DNA from 3 places in the Microbulbifer zhoushanensis genome. Region 3 is predicted to be linked to each of the others. Evidence: predicted binding sites of a transcription regulator. Region 3 holds the regulator's gene; each other region holds the start of a gene.
The links. Region 3 encodes PhoB, which activates phosphate uptake and scavenging genes when phosphate is short. Its sites were predicted from a motif close to TGTCATAAANNTGTAACA; they were not measured.
Positions count from the first base shown of each region.

Region 1: the regulator PhoB is predicted to act here: its motif matches at 1,482-1,499, upstream of ppk1 (polyphosphate kinase 1).
Region 2: the regulator PhoB is predicted to act here: its motif matches at 2,506-2,523, upstream of LVD10_RS07515 (PhoX family protein).

Region 1 covers NZ_JAJSAO010000003.1:292,227-296,422, reverse strand. The annotation lists gene LVD10_RS07540 (Ppx/GppA phosphatase family protein) at 1-1,472, opposite strand, end outside; gene ppk1 (polyphosphate kinase 1) at 1,757-3,847, shown strand; gene LVD10_RS07530 (hypothetical protein) at 3,809-4,196, opposite strand, start outside.
Region 2 covers NZ_JAJSAO010000003.1:285,837-290,032, reverse strand. The annotation lists gene LVD10_RS07520 (MarC family protein) at 1-496, shown strand, start outside; gene LVD10_RS07515 (PhoX family protein) at 537-2,465, opposite strand; gene LVD10_RS07510 (TonB-dependent receptor) at 2,694-4,196, shown strand, end outside.
Region 3 covers NZ_JAJSAO010000002.1:362,032-366,227, forward strand. The annotation lists gene LVD10_RS05210 (dicarboxylate/amino acid:cation symporter) at 1-285, opposite strand, end outside; gene LVD10_RS05215 (chorismate--pyruvate lyase family protein) at 517-1,116, shown strand; gene ubiA (4-hydroxybenzoate octaprenyltransferase) at 1,113-1,994, shown strand; gene phoB (phosphate regulon transcriptional regulator PhoB) at 2,085-2,789, shown strand; gene phoR (phosphate regulon sensor histidine kinase PhoR) at 2,930-4,196, shown strand, end outside.

The DNA.
Region 1 (4,196 bases), on a different contig from region 3:
TAATTGTAGGGCTCCAGTAGCAGCCCCGGCGAACGTGACTGCCAGTGCTCCGCTTCCTGGTACAGCAGGTCCTCGATCGCCGGATTGCTTTCCAGCCACTGCCGGGACAGGCGCAGGCGGTAGTGTTCCCCGCCCGCACTGAGTTCCACGCCATCGAGGTCGTGGTCGGCGTGGTCGCGGTGCACGATACAGGCCAGTCGCAGGCACAACAACAGGTCGGGATTGGGGTGGAAGCCGTAATGCTCGCGCGGCGGCTTGATGCGCCCGCGCTGGTTGCGCACCAGGTGCGCCAGGTGCTCCTGCTCACTGCGCCCAAACCCGGCCAGGTCCGCCTTCTCGATCATATAGGCCCCCAGCTTGCGGGAATTGCTGTGGGACAGTGCCAGGCCCAGCTCGTGTAACTGTGCCGCCCACTGCAGGCGCCGCCGCTGGTCGTGGGGGCATTCCGGGCGCAGCATCAGCAGCAGGTCCTCGGCGGTATTCACCACCCGGCGTGCCTGGTCCGGGTCTATCTGCCCCCGCTGCATCATATCCGCGACGGTATCCGCGCGGCGGTCGCCGCCGTGCAGGCGCCCGGCCAGGTCGTGGACGATGCCCTCGCGGATCGCGTAGGGCGAAACCCGCATGCGCTCGATATCCAGCTCGCGGAACACCGCCAGCAGGATCGCCAGGCCGGCGGCGAATACCGGGCGGCGCTCCTCGTCGAAGTCCGGCAGGTCCAGGTCGGCGACGGTCTTGCAGGCTGCCACGCGTTCTGCCAGCCCCTCCAGCGCGTCGCGCTCGATGTCGAGCAGTTCGCCATTGTTCAGCACCCGCGCCACCGCCTTGATGGTGCCCGAGGCACCGATGGCCTCGCAGTTTTCGGCGAAGTGGCGCAGGCCCTGGAGTTCGGCGCTGGCGGCGCGGCGCGCGCGGGTAAAGCTGTTTTTCCTGGCGGCGTCTATTTTGCCGTCGGCAAAGAAGCGGCGGTTGTAGGCCACGCAACCCATGTAGAGACTCTGCAATTCATGGGGTACTTCGCGCCCGCGCACCAGTTCTGTGGAGCCGCCGCCAATATCCACTGCGCAGCGCAATCGTGGCGGGCCATCCGCGGCGGCGATGACGCCGGAGTAGATTAGCCGCGCTTCCTCGATACCGCTGATAATGTCAATCGGAACCCCTAGAATCGCCTCGGCCCGCTCCATAAAGCCATCGGCATTGCTGGCGGCGCGCAGGGTGTTGGTGCCGACTACCCGCACATGGTCCACAGGCAATTGTTCCAGCACCGGGCGGAATCTCTGCATGGCTGCCAGGGCGCGTTCGGCCACCTCCGGGTCCAGGTTGCGCTCGTCGTCCAGCCCCGCGGCGAGCCGTACCATGGCGCGGTCGGTATGCAGGCGCACCATGCGCTGGTCGCGGAATTCGGCCAGCAACAGGTGGAAGCTGTTGGAGCCGAGATCCAGTGCCGCGTAGCGTTCGGCGTCATGCAGCATTATTGTTCCTGTCAAAAAATTGTCATCTGAATGTAGCAAACTGCCCTACTATTATCCGGCGATACAATAAAACCGGGCCCGCCGTCACCTGCGAGCATTGCCAGTGGAGCCGGGCAGAATAATCGCTGTACGTAAAATACTGGCGCAGATACGCGAGCGGGGCAATGTGGATAGAGCTACAGGGTAGCGGGGGGCCTTTGCATCCGCCGCATCCATTCATTGCATCCACCGCATCCGCCGGGCCGTATCATCTCAGTCGCCCAAAAGAATCTAGCAAGTGGTACATGGTTAACAATACACCGGTATATCCCAAAGAGCTAAGCTGGCTCTCCTTCAATGAGCGCGTCCTGCAGGAGGTGGAGGACGAGCGCGTACCCATTATCGAGCGGGTGCGCTTCCTGGGTATTTTCTCCAGTAACCTGGACGAATTCTATCGTGTGCGGGTTGCCGATGTGCGGCGGGTAGCGACTTTTGCCAAGAGCGCAAAAAAGAAGCAGTATTTTTCCGAGCTGCTGGCCAGTATCAATGAGAGGGTACTGCGCCTGCAAAGGCGCTCATACGCTGCCTATACCAAGGTGCTCTCGGACCTGGGACAGCATAATATCCACCTGGTCAGCGAGAACCAGCTGACAGACAAACAGCGCACGTTCGTGGAGGAGTATTTTCACAGCGAGGTGCTGCCGGAGCTGGAGCCCTTCTTTATCGATGACCGGGAAAATATGCCGCTGCTGAATGAGGCGAGTATTTACTTCGCTATTTACTTAAAGCTGAAAGATGGTAGTGAGCGTTTCGCGGCCCTGGAGATCCCTACTGATACACTGCCACGGTTTGTGGTGATCCCGCCGCGGGAAGGACATCACGAAAAGGTTTATATCGTCCTCGATAATATCATCCGTGCCTGCCTGGTGGATGTTTTCCGCTATGTACTGCCCATCGAGCGTGCGGAAGCCTTCATGTTCAAGATCAGTCGCGATGCGGAACTCGAGCTGAGTGAGGAAATCACGCAGAATATCGTCGCGCGTGTGGCCAAGTCCCTGAAAAAACGCAAGCAGGCGGACCCGGTACGGATGGCTTACGATGCGGCCATGCCGGAAGTGGTATTCAACCTGGTGAAGAAAAAGCTGCGGATGGGCAGCTTTGACAGCTATACCCCGGGCGGGCGCTACCATAATTCCAAGGATTTCATGAAATTCCCGGCGGAATCTGCCCGGCATCGCTACAAGCCGCTGCAACCACTCGAGACCCTGCCGGAAAAGGAGAGTGTCTTCGGGCTGCTGAATGTCCGTGACCAGTTGCTCTACTATCCGTACCACGACTTCCGGGCGATCAGCAACCTGCTGATTTCCGCGGCCATCGACCCCCAGGTAAGGGAGATTCGCATCAACCTCTATCGGGTGGCCAGCAATTCCCGTGTGGTGGCCGCACTGATCAATGCGGTGCGCAATAACAAGCGCGTCGTGGCGGTGGTGGAGCTGCAGGCACGTTTCGATGAACTGGCCAATATTCACTGGTCCAACGAACTGCGTGATGCCGGTGTCGAGGTGATATACGGGGTGCCAGGGCTGAAAGTGCACTGCAAGCTGATCTCGATCCTGCGGGAGGAAAACGGCCAGCAACGATTCTACAGTCACCTGGGCACAGGCAACTTCAATGAGAGCACCGCGCGCGTCTACTGCGATTTCAGCCTGTTGACCAGTGACCAGAGGCTGGGGCAGGACGTGTACAACGTGTTCGAGTTCATCCAGTACACACACCAGCGTCCCGAGTACCGGCATATTGCCGTGTCACCCTATACCAACCGGCCGGCGTTGCTGTACGCCATTGACCGGGAAATCCAGGCTGCCGAGCGCGGTGAGCGAGCCGAACTGTTTTTCAAGTGCAACAACCTGGTGGACAGCGAAATCATCGCGCGGCTCTACCGTGCCAGTGGTGCCGGTGTGCGCATTCGCCTGATTGTGCGCAGCATGTGCTCACTGGTCTGCGAGACGCCGGGCCTGTCTGACAATATCGAGGTGATCAGCCTGGTGGACAAATACCTGGAGCATGCACGGGTGTATATGTTTCACAACGGCGGCGAGGAAGAAGTGTGGCTGTCGTCCGCAGACCTGATGACCCGTAACCTGGATCACCGGGTAGAGGTCACCTTCCCCATCTGGGACCAGAAGCATCGTGATACGGTGCGGGAGATCATGGAGTTGCAGTGGCGTGACAACCGCAAGGCCCGGATACTCGACCGCGACCAGAGCAACACCCGTATCGCCGGCCACGGTGCCCGTGGCTGCCGGGCGCAGGATTCGGTCTATCGCTTCCTGAAGAAAGCCCAGGACAGGCTGCCGCTATCGACTGAAGCCGACCAGGTGGCCGCGACTGAATGAGAAGCGGTAACGCTTGCCCACTTTCAGCCGGTCGCTGCACTTCGACTGGATCGTGATACGGGGGTACTGAGGGGTGACCACCCAGGTGCTGAATTCATTGCCGGGGCCGCGCTCGATCAGCCAGTAGTGATCCCCCGCCGCGCAGTCGCCGGAGGCACCGCACTTGCCGTAGCCCCATACGTAGGCGTAAACGTCATACTGGGCGGGGTGTTCACTGGTTTCCACGAAGGGAGTATCCCGGTCGCCGGTGGTGCGATACAGGCGGGAGAAGCTGACCTTGCGGAAGCCACGCGCCGGGGCGTCACAGCTGGTGGTGTGCTGCTTGGCCACCACCCGCGCATGCCCGCGG
Region 2 (4,196 bases), on a different contig from region 3:
GATCGCGATCATCGCGGTGCTGGTAGCCACCGGTATCCTGCTGTTCTTCCTGCTCGCCGGCCAGTACCTGCTGGAGACCATCGGCGTGCCCCTGTCGGCCTTCCAGGTGGCCGGCGGTGTGGTGCTGTTCCTGTTTGCCCTGACAATGATTTTCGGTGAGGGCAAGCCGGAGCAGGAAGTCGAGATCGCCAGGAGTGGCCACGAGACGGCGATATTCCCGCTGGCGGTACCTTCCATCGCCTCGCCCGGGGCCATGCTGGCGGCAGTGGTACTGACCGACAATTACCGCTTTGACCCGATCCACCAGATGCGCACCGCCACTTCAATGCTGGCGGTGCTGGGGATCGTCCTCCTGTTGCTGCTTACCGCACAGTGGATTCACCGCTGGATTGGCAATGCTGGCGCCAGTATCGTCAGCCGGGTCATGGGGCTGATCCTCGCATCGGTTGCCACCACCAATGTGCTGGTGGGAATCCAGCAGTTCTTTTCCATCTGAGTGCCGACCGCGATCCATTTACGAGCCAGCAGCCAACCTGTCAGCTTCCCACTACGCCGCCATCTTTCCGGCTGATCGCCAGCACACTGGGCCGCGGCGGCAGGGCCGGGTCATTGTCCGGCCAGCGATGCATGGGGTTGTCGAAGCTTGAGCGGCCACCGTCGGCGGGATGCTGCACGGCGATAAAAAGGGTGGTGCCATCGGGGGTGAATTCCGGCCCGCACACCTCGGCGCCCTGCGGGCAGCCAAAGAAATGTTTCGGAGCGGCGCGTAATTCACCTTCGGTGGCCATGGCCCAGAGGCCGTCATGGAAGCCGAAGTCCTCGCAGCCGTCGGTGGCAACCCACATATTGCCGGCGTGGTCGAACGCAACATTGTCCGGGTTGGCGAACCAGCCGTGCGGCGATATAGCCCCGGTCACCTGCTGGCCGTAGGCGCCGCGCTCGTTCGGGTCCTCGGCGTTGGGGTTGCCGCCGAGCAGGAAGGTATGCCAGCGGAAAATGTCGCTGGTGTGGTCGCGCTCGCCATCCCGGCCCGGCGGTACGATTTCCAGCACGTGGCCGGCGGCATTGCGTGGGCGGGGATTGGCGGCGTTGGTGTCGTCGGCGCCGCGCCTCTTGTTCTTGGTCAGCATGACGTAAGTGCAGTCGTTGACCGGGTTGGTCTCCACATCCTCCGGCCGGTCCATGGGCGTGGCGCCCAGCAGGCTGGCGGCGCGGCGGGCGTCTACAAGGACGTCAGCCTGGTTGCGGAAACCGTTTTCCGGTGTCAGTGGACCCTCGCCAAAGATCAGCGGCAGCCAGCGGCCGCTGCCGTCGGCATTGAATTGCCCGGCAAACAGGGTGCCTGCCGTAAGCAGGTTGCGATTGGCCCGGTGGTTACCCGGACGGTAGGCCTCGGCGGAGACGAAGCGATAGACGAACTGGCCCTCGTCGTCATCACCACCATAGGCCACCACTGGCTGGCCTGGCTTGCAGGCCAGGGTAAACCCCTCGTGTTCAAAGCGTCCCAGTGTGGTCAGCTTGCGCGGGCGGGATTCCGGGTCGTAGGGATCAAATTCCACCATCCAGCCGAAGCGGTTGGGCTCATGCGGCTCGACGCCGATATCAAAGCGCGGGTCATGGTCACCCCAGTTGCGATTGTCCGGGGCAATGCCAAATGCATGGTGATTGCGGGCCTCTACCGGGTCGGCAATGGCGTCCGGGTCTCCCTGGAAAGCGCCACCGAAGCCCTCTTCGGCAATCAATACCGTGCCCCAGGGGGTCTTGCCGCCGGCGCAGTTTCCCACGGTGCCGAACACCCGGGTGCCACTGGGGTCGGCGGCGGTCTGCAGGCGCGGGTCACCGGCGGCGGGGCCGACGATATCCATTTCGGTGCCGAGGGTGATGCGGCGGTTGTAGGGGCTGTCCAGCACTGCCTGCCAGCCAGCCGGGGTTTTCTCGATCTCCACGATGGCGTGACCACAGGCGGCCTGCTCGATGGCCACATGTTCGGCGCTCACGCCGCGGGTGGCGCTGTACTCATCGTTGTAGCCAGGAAACATCAGGTGCGGCTGGGTGTATTCGTGGTTGACGCACAACAGGCCGCGCTTGCTGCTGTCGCTGCGGCAGTGCCTGTCCCCATCCCCCGGGCCGGCGTCCTCGGCCAGTGGCATAAAGGCAATGAAGTCGTTGTTGTAACCAAAGCGTTGCTGCTGCTCTGCCGCGGTCAGCCCTTCCGGGTCGAATACACCGGCCCCCGCCTGGATGGGATCCCCCCAGCGCAGCAGCACGTCGGCGCGATAACCCTCGGGCAGGTGATGGCTGGCATCCAGGCCGTGGGGGACCTCGGTAAAAGTCAGCGAAGCCCGGTCAAGCCCGGGGCTTCGATTGCACGCTGATAGCAGGCCACTGGTGGCACCGGTTGCACCGAGGGCACCTATCGCTTTGAAGAGAGTGCGGCGGGACGGGTCTGGCGGCAGCTTTTTCATTTTGTCTCCGGCTCTTTCTGTGACAGTGACCAGGGCTCGCTGTCACAGATTTGCAACCTCATAGTAGTTTAGTGGGCATCGGAGTCTGCCAGTGTCCCGTGACAATTCAGTGAACGATCAGTGATGCCTGCGGTGCCACAATTTTCAACAAAATGTCACCCAACAGTCACGCCCGACGTCTAACCTGCGCCCCATCGAACACCTGCCATAAAAAGGAATGGGGACCTTATGAAAAACCGATCGACCCGGGTCGCACTCGTTACACTGCCGCTAACGGCAATCGCTGCTGCGGTTATTTCTGTGAATGCAGTGGCACAGGCTGGGGAAGGCGCCCTGGAAACCATCGAGGTGACTGCCCAGGCGGCCAACGCCAGCAGTGATATCGAGCGCCAGCGCCGCTCCAACAAAGTTGTTGCGGTGCAGACTTCCGATGCGATTGGCGAATTGCCAGACGCCAACGTCACCGAAGCACTGCAGCGCATGCCAGGTGTATTTATCGCCCGCGACCAGGGGGAGGGGCGTTTCGTCGGTGTGCGGGGTATCGACCCGAACCTGAATGCGGCGACTATTAATGGGGTCAGCCTGCCCGCGCCGGAAACCGACAGCCGGGCCGTGGCCATGGATGTGATCCCCTCCGACCTGCTTGCCAGCCTGGAAGTATTCAAGACGCTCACGCCGGATATGAGCGCGGACTCCATCGGCGGTGCCATTGAGATCAAGAGCCTGAATGCCCTGGACCAGGATGGCCAGCAGTTCAAGCTGAGTGTCGAGAACAGTTACAGCACGTTGCAGGAGGAGAACAGCCCGAAGCTTGCCGGTACCCTCACCAGGGTATTCGAGCTGGATGGCGGTCGCGAGCTGGGGGTAGCGATTGCCGCGAGCCACCAGGAACGAAAATTCGGCTCTGAAAATGTGGAGACAGATGGCATCTGGGAGGAGCTTACCGCGGAGGATGGCAGTGAGGGCTTTGGGGCCGCCGAGATTGAGCAGCGCGATTACACCGTGACCCGCGAGCGTACCGGCCTGGCCGCCAATTTCGACCTGAGCCTGGGCGAGACCAGCCTGCTTTACCTGCATACCCTCTATTCCGATTTCTCCGATGAAGAAGAGCGCCAGCGTAATTCCTGGAAGCTGGATGAGGAAAATGATAATCCGGCCACTATCACAGCCAGCTCTGCGGTATGGAACGACGCGGCACTGGAAAAGTCGTTGAAGGACCGCTTCGAGGAGCAGCAGATCCTCTCCATGGTCTTTGGCGGAGAGCATGACCTGGGTCAATGGGGCGTTGAATATGCGCTGGGCTACTCCCATGCCGAGGAAGCCGAGCCACACCGCCGCGATACAGATTTTGTACAGGAAGGCTTGCAGCTGGGCTACACCAGTGCCGGGGAAAAACCCACCCTGGCCATCGGTGCTGGTGATGTCGAAGCGGCGATGGATGCGTCCAATTACAAGCTCGACGAGATTGTGATCGAGGACAATTTTACCGAGGATGAGGAGGTCAGCTTCCGCATCGATATCAGCCGCGAAATACAGCTGGCCGGTAACCCTTCCGAGCTGAAATTCGGTTTGCACGAGCGACGCCGGGAAAAGACCGGTGACCTGAATGCCGTGGTTTACGACGATTTTGGTGGCGACTTTACCCTGGCTGATTTCGCCATGAACAATGTCGACTACAGCCTGGGCCGCTTTGGTCCCGGGATTAATATGGGTGGCCTGAATAACTTCATC
Region 3 (4,196 bases):
CAGGTACAGCAACAGGGTCTTGCCTGCCAGGGGGCCGATGCGGTGCCCCTCGGACAGGGCACAGGCACCACAGATCAGCGATACCAGCACCAGCGGCACCACCATCAGTTTGAGCGAGGCGATAAATACCCGGCCGATGATATCGAACAGGCCACCGGCGAGGTATGTGTCGAGGAAGTGGGCCAGGCTGCTGCCCGGCATCAGGGTGTGGCCGACGGCATAGATGACGACCCCGACCACGATGCCGGCCAGCATCCCCAGGAGTATTCTTGTAGTGAGACCCATGTCTGTTGCAGTTCTCCACGATTGTTTGGCCCCGTGCCGCAGGCCCGCACGATACTTTCCGTGCAGGAACCGGTGCGCTGGTGCGGGTCGGGGGACCGGATAGGTTCCGCTTTGCGCAAACGGCCACTATATCGGCAGCCGCGGCCTTCGGCAAAAGTCGGGTGGCGGAATTGGTTACCGGGCCGCAGGCCGGGGTACAATAGCGCCTTTGGTTTTGCTCCGGGGTTTGTGTTGTACCAGTCTCCTTACGCACCTGTGGGCCAGTGGTTCAGGCAGCCGCTGGAGTCCCTGCACTGCCGGCCGCCGGCTCCGCTGCTGGCGTGGCTGCTGCATCCCGGCTCATTGACGGCGGCGCTGCGGCAGCTGAGCGCCAACCGGTTCCGGGTACAGGTGCTGGACCAGCGCTGGGCGCAACCCAACCTCGAGGAGCGACGCGAACTCGGACTGCGCAACCGGCAACTGGCGCTGGTGCGCGAAGTGCTGCTGTACGGCAACGACACCCCCTGGGTCTATGCCCGCAGCGTTTTGCCGGAACAGACCCTGCGCGGGCCCGCGCGGCAATTGCGCCACCTGGACAGCCGCCCGCTGGGCGAGCTGTTGTTCAGTGAACCGGGCATCCGGCGAGACCCGATTGTGCTGAACCGCCAGCGGCGCAACCCGCAATGCGCCCTGCCGGAACTGGCGGGCGAGTCGGAACTGGCCTGGGGACGGCGCTCGACTTTCTGGCTGCATCACCGGCCGCTGCTGGTGGCGGAGACATTCCTGCAGGCTTTTGATCCCGACTGCCCGCCCATGGCGGGACGGCAGCCGGGAAGGGGACAGAACACGTGATCAGTCAACAACTCTCCCAGCGCTGGCCCGCAGCGCTCCCTTACTGGCAGCTGGCGCGACTGGACCGCCCGATCGGCTCACTGTTGCTGCTGTGGCCCACCTGGTGGGCACTGTGGCTGGCGGCCGGCGGCTGGCCCGGCCTGCACCTGTTTGCGGTATTCACCCTGGGCGTGATCCTGATGCGTGCCGCCGGCTGCGCAATCAATGACTTCGCCGACCGGGGTATCGACGGCCATGTAAAGCGCACTGCGGGCCGCCCGCTGGCCACCGGTAAAATCACTCCGGCCTCCGCGGTGTGGCTGTTTGTCGGCCTGAGCCTGGTGGCCCTGCTGCTGGTGCTGACCACCAACAGGCTGACGATCCTGCTGTCACTGCCGGCGGTGGCCCTGGCATTCTGCTATCCCTTCGCCAAGCGCTATACCCACCTGCCGCAGGTGGTGCTGGGCGCGGCCTTCAGCATGGGCATTCCCATGTCATTCGCAGCGGTGCGGGGCGAGGTGCCAGCCGAGGCCTGGTTGCTGTATACCGCCAACCTGCTGTGGACAGTGGCCTACGACACCTTCTATGCCATGGTGGACCGGGATGACGACCTGAAGATCGGGGTCAAGTCCACCGCGGTACTGTTCGGCGAGCTGGACCGGCCCATGACCGCCGTCCTGCAGCTGCTGGTGGTAACGTCGCTGCTGCTGGTGGGCCCGCGCTTCGGGCTGGGAGCTGTCTATTATGCCGGCGTGCTGGTCGCCGCCGGGCTGTTCGCGTACCAGCAGTGGCTGGTGCGCGACCGGGAAAGAACACCCTGCTTTCAGGCCTTCCTGAACAACAACTGGGTAGGCGGTGTCGTTTTTGCGGGTATATTTTTCTCTTTCCTGTTCGGCTGAACAAACCTGTCACGGCACAGGGTGACTGTCATATGGTTGTCACTAAAATGCCGTTAAATGACCCCACCGACAGTAGGGTGTGACAGTTACATGGACAGCAAAACGATTCTCATCGTCGACGATGAAGCTCCCGTGCGCGATATGCTACGGGTGGCACTGGAAATGGCGGATTACCGCTGTATCGAGGCTGAAAACGCGCAGGAAGCGCACGCACTGGTAATCGACGAGCGGCCGGACCTGATCCTGCTCGACTGGATGCTGCCCGATGTATCCGGGATCGAGCTGGCCCGGCGCCTGAAGCGGGACGAGCTCACCTCGACCCTGCCCATCATCATGCTGACCGCCAAGGGCGAAGAGGACCACAAGATCAAGGGCCTCGAAACCGGCGCCGACGATTACATCACCAAGCCGTTTTCCCCGCGCGAACTGGTTGCCCGCCTGAAAGCGGTGCTCCGTCGTGCCGGCCCCTCCACCCCGGAGGAACCGCTCACCGCCGGCGACCTGGTGCTGGACCCCATCAGTCACCGGGTAAGCATCAAGGGCCAGGCAGTGGATATGGGCCCCACCGAGTTCCGCCTGCTGACATTTTTCCTCTCCCACCAGGAGCGCGCCTACACCCGTACCCAGTTGCTGGACCATGTCTGGGGCGGCAATGTCTACGTCGAAGAGCGCACCGTCGATGTTCATATCCGGCGCCTGCGCAAGGCCCTCGCCGTCGACGGTCACGACCGCTTTATCCAGACGGTGCGCGGCACCGGGTATCGCTTTTCTGTGCAAACCGCCGAGAAAGTGTAAGAATTCGCCCTGCGCGACCTGCGGCACGGCCCGTCGCTGGAAGCCGTACCACCAGACAACGAGCAACCTGACCCGAGCCGGACCAGAGGCGGCGGCCACTCGCCGTACGCCCATCCGCAGACCGGAGACAGCCCACCACTATGCTGGAACGGAGTATCGGCGAGTTTTCCCGCTTCGCGGTGATCGCCCTCGGCACGGCAATATTCGGCTTTGCCACCACTGAATGGCGCTGGGCGCTTGTGTTGGGCCTGGGGGTCTACCTCTTCTGGATCCTCGCCCAGCAGCACCGCTTCAATCGCTGGCTGGCCAACGGCCGTCGCGGCCCTGCCCCCACCGTATTCGGCATCTGGGGCGAGATCTCGGACGATTTCTACCGCCTGCAGCGCCGCCACCGGCGCGAAAAGCAGAAACTCCACGCCATGCTGCGCCGGGTGCAGGAGAGCACCAGTGCCCTGCGCGAGGGTATCGTGGCGCTGGAAGACGACGGCAACCTGGCCTGGTGGAACCCCGCCGCCGGTGAGCTGTTGAAGCTGCGCCCGGAAGACGCCGGCCAGCCACTGGTCAACTTTGTCCGCGACCCCGGCTTCGTGCGCTATATCCACAATAACGAACCCGGCGCCCGCGGCCCGCTGACCATGCCCGCGCCGGGCAATGACGCCCGCATCCTGCAGCTGGAACTCACCCGCTACGGCCGCGACGAGGCGCTGGTGATCGTGCGGGACATCACCCGGCTGCACAACCTGGAGCAGATGCGCCGGGACTTTGTCGCCAATGTTTCCCATGAATTGCGCACACCGCTGACCGTGATTGCCGGCTACCTGGAGACCCTCGAGGGCAGCGGGATGGCGCCACAACCCTGGCAGCGGCCCATGGCGCAGATGCGTGAGCAGACCGCTCGCATGACGGCGCTGGTCAATGACCTGTTGCTGCTGGCGCGACTGGAAACCTCGGAGCGGGAAAGCGGGCGGGAAAAGATTACTGTCAGCGAGCTGATGGAACGGGTTGCTCAGGAGGCGCGAAGTTTCAGTGGCGGCCGCCACGAAATCACGGTGGACTGCCAGCAGGATTCAATCATCACCGGCGATGCCACCGAGCTGCACAGCGCTTTTGCCAACCTGGTGCTGAATGCGGTCAAGTACAGCCCGGAGGGCGGGCCGATCCAGCTGCGCTGGTGGGTCGATGGCCGGGGCGGCCACTTCGCCGTGCGCGACAGTGGCATCGGTATCGATCCCATCCATATCCCGCGGTTGACCGAGCGCTTTTACCGGGTGGACGCCGGGCGCTCCCGGGAGAGCGGCGGCACCGGCCTGGGGCTGGCCATCGTCAAGCATGTATTGCTGCGCCACGGGGCCGAGATGACCGTACACAGCAGTCCCGGGCGGGGCAGTACTTTCACCCTGCATTTCC